Regions from separate parts of the Xenorhabdus cabanillasii genome, predicted to be linked through region 1. Evidence: predicted binding sites of a transcription regulator. Region 1 holds the regulator's gene; each other region holds the start of a gene.

The links. Region 1 encodes PurR, which represses purine synthesis genes. Its sites were predicted from a motif close to CANGCAAACGTTTGCNTG; they were not measured.
Region 2: the regulator PurR is predicted to act here: its motif matches at 744-761, upstream of glyA (serine hydroxymethyltransferase).
Region 3: the regulator PurR is predicted to act here: its motif matches at 874-891, upstream of BDD26_RS06795 (nucleobase:cation symporter-2 family protein).
Region 4: the regulator PurR is predicted to act here: its motif matches at 1,152-1,169, upstream of BDD26_RS06730 (NCS2 family permease).

What each region holds. Positions count from the first base shown of each region.
Region 1 covers NZ_QTUB01000001.1:3,026,105-3,028,314, forward strand. The annotation lists gene punR (DNA-binding transcriptional activator PunR) at 1-376, shown strand, start outside; gene purR (HTH-type transcriptional repressor PurR) at 380-1,405, opposite strand; gene sodB (superoxide dismutase [Fe]) at 1,925-2,210, opposite strand, start outside.
Region 2 covers NZ_QTUB01000001.1:2,381,754-2,383,963, forward strand. The annotation lists gene hmpA (NO-inducible flavohemoprotein) at 1-515, opposite strand, end outside; gene glyA (serine hydroxymethyltransferase) at 868-2,121, shown strand.
Region 3 covers NZ_QTUB01000001.1:1,389,441-1,391,650, forward strand. The annotation lists gene BDD26_RS06795 (nucleobase:cation symporter-2 family protein) at 1-822, opposite strand, end outside; gene gltS (sodium/glutamate symporter) at 1,064-2,210, shown strand, end outside.
Region 4 covers NZ_QTUB01000001.1:1,371,010-1,373,219, forward strand. The annotation lists gene BDD26_RS06720 (MFS transporter) at 1-430, opposite strand, end outside; gene BDD26_RS06725 (TetR/AcrR family transcriptional regulator) at 537-1,088, shown strand; gene BDD26_RS06730 (NCS2 family permease) at 1,251-2,210, shown strand, end outside.

The DNA.
Region 1 (2,210 bases):
GACCTCTATAACAGAAAGATTAAATGATGACCAATTGAGGGCTTACCCTAGCTTGTGCATTGAAGATACTTCACGTAATTTGCCCAAGCGTAATACATGGGCTTTGGATAATCAACGGCGGTTAGTTGTCCCTGACTGGAGTGCGGGGTTGGCTTGCCTGATGGATGGGCTGTGTGTGGGAATGGTGCCCAAACATAGTGCTTTGCCGCTTATTCGTCAAGGAAAACTCAGCTTGCTTGAACTTGAGCAACCATTACCTGATAGCCCATGTTGCCTGACATGGTCGCAAAAAAGCCATTCACCTGCATTAAACTGGTTGCTTGATTATCTTGGAGATAGTGCAACACTCAATGCTGAATGGCTACAAGAGGATTAATCATTAACGGCGATAATCAATGAAAGGGCCATCTACAACAGAGCGACGCTCAACAAGACGCGGATGGACTTCGATAGTTTGTGCATCTTCACGTTTATTGATAATCCTATCAAGTAACGTGGAGAAAGCCATCTGTCCCAGACGCTCTTTAGGCTGATGAATCGTTGTCAGTGCTGGTGTGAAATAACGGGCATTGCGAATATTGTCATAACCAATGACAGAAATATCTTGTGGAACGCGTAACCCCATCTCGTCAGCAGCACAGATCGCCCCCATTGCCATCACATCTCCCCCACAAAACACGGCCGTAGGGCGATGTTTTTGGCTTAAGATTTTATACATCGCCTGATATCCGGATTCAGGCTCAAAATCCCCCTGAACAATCCATTCTTCCCGAATAGTGATATTTGCTTCTTTCAACGCTTTAAGGAAACCTTGATGACGCCCGCCTCCGGTATTTCTGGCCAATGGTCCGGGAATAGCAGCAATATCACGGTGACCACGTTCTATCAGATATCGACCGGCCAAATAACCACCATGGAAGGCATTGTCGATAATTGCATCAGTGAAATCCCCTCTGGACTCACCCCAATCCATGACCACCATGGGAATGTTGCGATAGTCTTCCAGCATTCCCAACAGTTGTTGGGGATATTCAGAACACATAACCAGTAAACCATCGACGCGTTTTTGCGCCAGCATAGCGAGATAAGCTTTTTGTTTGTCGAGATTGTTATGGGAATTACATAAAATCAATGTATAACCTTTGCTATAACAACTATTTTCGACAGACTCGATGATTTCAGCAAAATAAGGTGCTTCACTTGACGTTGCCAGTAGTCCGATAGATTTGGTGTGATTAACCTTTAAGCTACGGGCAACAGCACTGGGGGAATAATTCAGTTCCTTAATGGCAGCCCATACTGTGGCCTTTGTATCTTCGGCGACGAAACGGGTTTTATTGATAACATGGGATACGGTTGTGGTTGAAACACCAGCGTGTTTAGCCACATCTTTAATCGTTGCCATGATAAAAAGGACTCCTGACCTTAGGTCTAAATTTGTATACCCTTCATCTGGATATAGATCTTTGTTAATCATTTGCCAGTATTATATTTTATATATAGGAAGATAACTGACAATAATTTAGCGATAAACCTTGGATTTTGTCTGATCTAGCTCAAAAGTGAAAGTAGTAATCGATGCTATAAAGTATATGCATTAAATACCACAGTGTGGTTTTTAACCTCTGAGGTAAATAGCCAATCAAAATTTATGGTGTTGCTGAGTCTTAATTTTCATGGTGAGGATGGCTTATGGATACAGATCTGAAATTGGGATTATTGACTGCCTGTAGCGCATTAATCATGATTGTTTTTCTGGGGGTGCTTTGCTTGATCTAGTCAAGGTCGAGAAATAATATCAAGGTGAATTGCTGTCTGTTTTACTTTAAAGGTAAGTTTTTCACTACTTAAAGGGCACTTATAAATGAAATTAAGTGCGTTGAATCGGAAAAACTTACCCTTGTCATTTTAACTGGCGGGTTAATTAGGCCAGATTTTCTTCCACAAATTTCCAGTTAACCAGAGCCCAGAAATGCTCCAGATATTGAGGGCGTGCATTGCGGTAATCGATGTAATAGGCATGTTCCCAAACGTCAACAGTCAGAACAGGCTTATCTTCACCAGCCAATGGAGTTGCTGCGTTGGAGGTATTGACGATAGCCAGACTGCCGTCGGCTTTCTTAACCAGCCATGTCCAGCCAGAACCGAAGTTTTTCAATGCTGCATCAGTAAGTTGCTGTTTAAATTCAGCAAAAGAACCGAAAGAATTA
Region 2 (2,210 bases), 640 kb from region 1:
AATTCAAAGCCGGTAATGATATCACTTTGCGGTTGTTTACGACTGACACGAAATTGACGTAAACCACGCCAACCTCCTGCCGAGGATTCGCTACCCTGATAAATTGCCTCTTCCCGATTGATAAAAATATCGGCCAATACATTGTAGGCTTTTTTCCAGGCATCAAGAACTTCATCAGCCGGATGAAATAGTTCATCAATTGTTGCCAGCAGATGTGTACCGACAATTTTATAGTGTTCCGGTTGGATATTTAGGCTCGTATGTTTATGCGCGATCTTTTCTACAGCCGGCAGAAGAGCAGATAAGTTATCAATATTAGAGGCATAAGCACAAAGAGCATTAAAAAGGGCTTCACGCTGATCGCCGTTGGTCTGATGGCTCATGTTAAAAATGTCTTTTAATTCAGGATCGTGTCTGAACATGCGTTCATAAAAATGAGCAGTTAACTTTGGCCCGGTGGAAACAATCAAAGGAATAGTGGACTTTATAGTTGCGATAATTTGGTTATCTAACATTTATGGTCTCCTGAATTTTTCTTGAATAATGCTTAGGAATATAAGATGTATTTTAAATGCAACTTATATCATTGAGGAATACATTAAAGTAAGAAAAAGATATTATCTTGATTTAAGTCAAAAACTCAGAATTTGTATTGAAGCAAGAAGATTTGACTGGAATCACAAAGAACAACAATAAATTTAAAGCGTGTAATCAGGATAGCAGGGCATCCTGCTACAGGCGCTGAAGCAATCGTTTGCGTAAAATCTCTTGTCAAGACTATCTCATTTGATAAAAAGAGTTTACACTGTGTCAAATTCTGGCCCTCAGGGGTATTTTTTAGAGATGTAGCTGAGTCAGGAGAACCTAATGTTAAAGCGTGAAATGAATATTGCGAATTACGATCCCGAACTGTGGCAAGCGATGGAACAGGAGGTTTGTCGTCAGGAAGAACATATTGAATTGATTGCTTCTGAAAACTACACCAGTCCAAGAGTTATGCAGGCTCAAGGATCTCAGCTCACTAACAAGTATGCGGAAGGTTATCCGGGTAAACGCTACTATGGTGGTTGTGAATATGTTGATATAGTTGAACAATTGGCAATTGACCGAGCAAAGGAATTGTTTGGTGCAGATTATGCTAACGTCCAACCCCACTCAGGCTCTCAGGCAAATGCTGCGGTGTATATGACGCTGTTGCAACCAGGTGACACTGTTTTAGGGATGAATCTGGCACATGGTGGCCATCTGACTCACGGCTCTCCGGTTAACTTCTCAGGTAAACTGTATAACGTTGTTCCTTATGGCATTGATGAGAAAGGAAAAATTGATTACGAAGATATTCGTAACCAAGCGCTGAAACATCAACCTAAAATGATCATTGGTGGTTTCTCTGCCTATTCTGGTGTGGTTGATTGGGCGAAAATGCGTGAAATTGCTGATGAAATCGGTGCATATCTGTTTGTTGATATGGCTCATGTTGCCGGATTGGTTGCTGCGGGAGTTTATCCAAACCCTGTTCCTCATGCACATGTTGTTACAACCACCACTCACAAGACTCTGGCAGGCCCACGCGGTGGTCTGATTCTGGCTAAAGGGGGTGATGAAGAGTTTTATAAGAAGTTGAACTCTGCTGTTTTCCCTGGTGGTCAGGGTGGCCCGCTGATGCATGTCATTGCCGGGAAAGCCGTTGCACTGAAAGAAGCAATGGAGCCGGAGTTCAAAATATATCAGCAGCAGGTTGCGAAAAATGCCAAAGAAATGGTAGATGTGTTTCTGCAACGTGGTTACAAAGTTGTTTCCGGCGGTACTGACAATCATCTGTTCCTGCTGGATTTGGTGGATAAAGATATTACAGGTAAAGAAGCGGATGCAGCATTAGGGCGTGCCAATATCACTGTTAACAAAAACAGCGTACCTAACGATCCTCGCAGTCCGTTTGTCACTTCGGGTATTCGCATTGGTACTCCAGCAATTACCCGCCGAGGTTTCAAAGAAGCAGAAACCCGTGAATTGGCCGGCTGGATATGTGATGTGTTGGATAACATCAATGACGAAGCCGTTATTGAAAGTGTTAAACAGAATGTGTTGGATATCTGTGCAAAATATCCGGTTTACGCATAATTGAGAATAAAGTACCGTCAATATTGAGCTTATACCCAAATAGATTTCAAGTTGCAGCCAATAAAGCTGTAGCCTGAAAGATGAAAGGT
Region 3 (2,210 bases), 1.6 Mb from region 1:
GACAAGTGGGATCAACAAATTCCAGTCAAAAGAGAGTCCGTAATACAACGGAGAAGGAACAGTGATAATTGGTTTGTCTTCTGTTGTGGTTGAATGAGGTAGCATCTCCATATACCAAGCGACTAAATACCCTACTGTCATGGCAATAACCAGAGACGCAATCCGTAAATAGGGGTTATGTTGACGATTCAGCAGCACGATAATGGCGAGAACAATTCCCGCCAGCAAAAGGTTTTCGGGAGCACCAAACGTACCTTGCTGAATGGCGGTATAACCGCCGCCGATAGAAGTTAATCCAACCTGAATCAGTGACAGACCAATAATCATCACAACAATGCCGGAAACTAAAGGTGTGATGATCTTTCTGGCCAGATGCAGTATGCGGGAAAGAAATATCTCAGTGGTTGCTGCAAGCATCAACGTACCAAACAGGGCAGCCATCATTGTTGGAATATCGGCCCCTCCATTTTTCAGGGCCAGGCCACCTATGATAAGGGGAGCAACAAAATTAAAACTGGTTCCTTGAATGGAAAGCAAACCTGAGCCAATTGGCCCCCAGGAACGGATTTGAATAAGTGAGGCTAACCCTGAAGCAAACAAAGACATGCTGATAATGCGTTGTGTATCTTGTTCGGGAAGCCCAAGAGCCTGACAGATCAATATCGCTGGTGTAATGACAGCAACAAACATTGCCAGCAGATGCTGACAGGCGGCAAACAGGGCATGTGGAAGAGGTGGTTTATCTTCCAGACGGTAAATTAATTCACTACCCGATTTTTCGGGAATTTCTGATGCTGAGTGTTCGTGGGTTGAGGTAACCATGGTGTGGAGTTTCGAGTCAACAAAAAACACATTTTATTGATCTGGCTTATAAAAGCAATCGTTTGCGTGAAATTTTACCTATGCGGTATAACTTTATTTCGTCACATTTTTAAATGTTTTATCTTGTATTTATCGGTAATTTTTTTTCTAATCCAACCCTTACCTGCTCTTGGCGTTTTTATAGGATGATTATAACGTCGCATTAAATTCACATAATTTTAACAATGAATGGGGTACGTAAATGTATCATTTGGATATTTATGGCACGCTCGTTGCGGCCACACTTGTTTTGCTAGTGGGAAGAAAACTCGTACAGTCAGTTTCATTTCTTGAAAAATATACGATTCCAGAGCCGGTCGCAGGTGGCTTGTTGGTTGCTTTTGTTCTTCTGATAGTTAAACAGTCCACGGGCTGGGAAGTTAGCTTTGATTTATCTCTCAAAGATCCTCTTATGTTGGCGTTCTTTGCTACTGTAGGCTTAAACGCCAACCTTGCCAGCCTGAAAGCAGGTGGAAAATCCTTGGTAATCTTTATTGTTGTCGTTGTGGGTTTATTGTTGGTGCAAAACACAGTGGGGATTGCATTGGCGAAAATGCTTGGGCTTGATCCATTAATGGGGCTGTTGGCTGGCTCAGTCACCCTTTCAGGAGGACACGGAACTGGTGCTGCTTGGGGTAAGGTATTTACTGAACGTTATGGCTTTGAGAATGCCACTGAAGTCGCAATGGCATGTGCAACATTTGGTTTAATACTGGGAGGCCTGATTGGTGGCCCTGTTGCTCGTCTGCTGGTAAGGAATAACAAAACACCTGGCCTGGAAGCTGAGGATACTGAAGTTCCGACTGCGTTTGAAAAACCCTATACCGGCCGTTTGATTACACCATTAGTGATGCTCGAAACCATCGCTTTAATATCTATCTGTTTGCTAGTAGGTAGCTATCTTGAGAAGGTTCTGGAAGGTACGCTCTTTTTGCCAACTTTCGTGTGTGTCCTGTTTACCGGGGTGATACTCAGTAATGGCTTGTCCCTGCTTGGTTTTTATCGGGTATTTGACCGGGCAGTGTCAGTGCTAGGTAACGTCAGTTTGTCCCTCTTCCTGGCAATGGCATTGATGAGTCTTAAATTGTGGCAACTGGCGTCCCTTGCGCTGCCGATGTTAGTGATCCTTGCTGTGCAAACGGTGGTTATGGCACTGTACGCCATCTTCGTCACTTACAGAGTGATGGGTAAAAATTATGATGCGGCAGTATTGTCAGCCGGTCACTGTGGTTTTGGTTTGGGTGCAACACCAACGGCGATTGCAAATATGCAGGCGATTACTGACCGCTTCGGACCATCACATGTGGCGTTTTTACTCGTACCGATGGTAGGTGCGTTCTTTATTGATA
Region 4 (2,210 bases), 1.7 Mb from region 1:
CCGAAGCAACAGCTGACCAGATGCCGATGGCAAGAGCACGTTCATTCGGATCTTCAAAAGCCTGACGGACTATTGCCAGCGTTGCGGGCATCATCATTGCTGCGCCAATGGCAAGTACCACTCGTGCACTGATCAATGTGCCAGGATTGGGAGCAAACGCGGCGATAAGTGATGCTATGCAGAATACAACCAGCCCGGAAGTAAACAGTTTTTTGGCACCAAAACGGTCACTTAACGCTCCTGTACCGGGAAGCAGGCCAGCAATGGTCAATGGATAGGCGTTCATGATCCACAATTTTTCGGTGGAAGAAGCACGCAGGTCATGTGTCAGGCGAGGCAAGGCTGTATAGAGAACAGTCATGTCGATAACGATTAGAAAAAGCGCGCTGGAAATGATAGCCAGCACGAGCCAGCGAATATTCGATTTCATGCGAGAACTCATCAATATGGTTGAGGGATTCTGTGCCGTCCAAGTCTTGACGGTACAAAGTCCTGACATTATAAATACATACGTATTGAATTAAAAGAGGGCTCCGATGGGACGACGTAAAACAATTGATCGGGAAATTTTGCTGGATGCAGCGGAACAAATCGTGACAACACATGGCGCTGCGGCTCTGACTATTGATGCAGTGGCAAAAGCGGTGGGGATCACTAAGGGTGGGGTTCAGTACAGTTTCAATACGAAGGACGCACTCATTGATGCGATGTTTGAACGTTGGGAACTGAGTTACCAAGAGCAGTTTTGCACAATAGCCGGGGAAAATCCTGATCCGCTGACAGCGGTACGTGCGCATGTTGAGGCCAGCCAGCACTCTGATGACGTGTCATCTGCAAAAGCGGCAGGTTTAATGGCTGCTTTACTTCAAACACCTGAACATCTTGAGTCAAGCCGTGCCTGGTATAATCAGTGCATAGCTGGTCTGGATACAACGACGGAAGAAGGGCGTCGGGCGCGCTTAGCTTTTCTGGCCACAGAAGGGGCATTCATCCTGCGCTTTTTTAGGTTAATGGAGATTGGTAAGGATAAATGGACGGATATTTTCACCGATATTCTTGGCATGATGCCATCCAAAAATAACGAATAAAACAGAGTCAATTAATGAGGCTTGTTAATAATGACTTTGTTATATAACTTGTTGATTTTGTTAATCGCAATCGTTTTCTTTTTTGATCCTGAAGGATAACGATTTGTTCGGATTTCCTGTAGGATAGGGCGAAAATTTCATCTTTTGGGGAATAAAATATTAATGAGCACACTCAATTCTGGCTCTGTAAATCGTCAGGGCTTACTTCAGCGCGTGTTTAAATTAGAGGAACATGGCACGACAGTTCGTACCGAGATGATCGCTGGGTTTACAACCTTTCTAACCATGGTTTATATCGTCTTTGTGAATCCACAAATTTTGTCTGTTGCAGGAATGGATATCAAAGCCGTATTTGTTACTACCTGCCTCATCGCTGCACTTGGCAGTATTATGATGGGAATAACGGCAAATTTACCGGTTGCTGTTGCTCCCGCGATGGGACTGAATGCTTTTTTTGCTTTTGTCGTAGTCGGTGCCATGGGTATTTCATGGCAGGTTGCAATGGGGGCGATTTTCTGGGGCGCAGTAGGGTTGTTAATCCTGACTATTTTTCGTATACGTTATTGGATGATAGCTAATATCCCCGTGAGTTTGCGCGTCGGTATTACCAGTGGTATTGGGCTTTTTATTGCTATGATGGGGCTGAAAAATGCCGGCATTATCGTACCGAATCCAGATACGATTGTCTCTATCGGCAATTTTGCTTCCCACAATGTCCTGTTGGGTACATTGGGCTTTTTTATCATTGCGATTTTAGCAGCACGTAATTTTCATGCAGCAGTATTGTTTTCCATCGTAATAACGACGTTGATCGGGTTTATGATGGGGTATGTGGAATATCAGGGTGTTTTTGATCTGCCACCCAGTGTAATGAGTGTTGTTGGTAATGTTGATGTGAAAGGCGCTCTGGATATCGCGTTAGCCGGAGTTATTTTTTCTTTTATGCTGGTAAACCTGTTTGATTCGTCCGGTACGTTGATTGGTGTAACCGATAAAGCCGGTATTGCTGATAGTAATGGTAAATTCCCGCGGATGAATCAGGCCCTGTATGTTGACAGCATCAGCTCAGTGGCTGGCTCTTATATTGGAACTTCTTCGGTAACCGCTTATATAGAGAGTTCT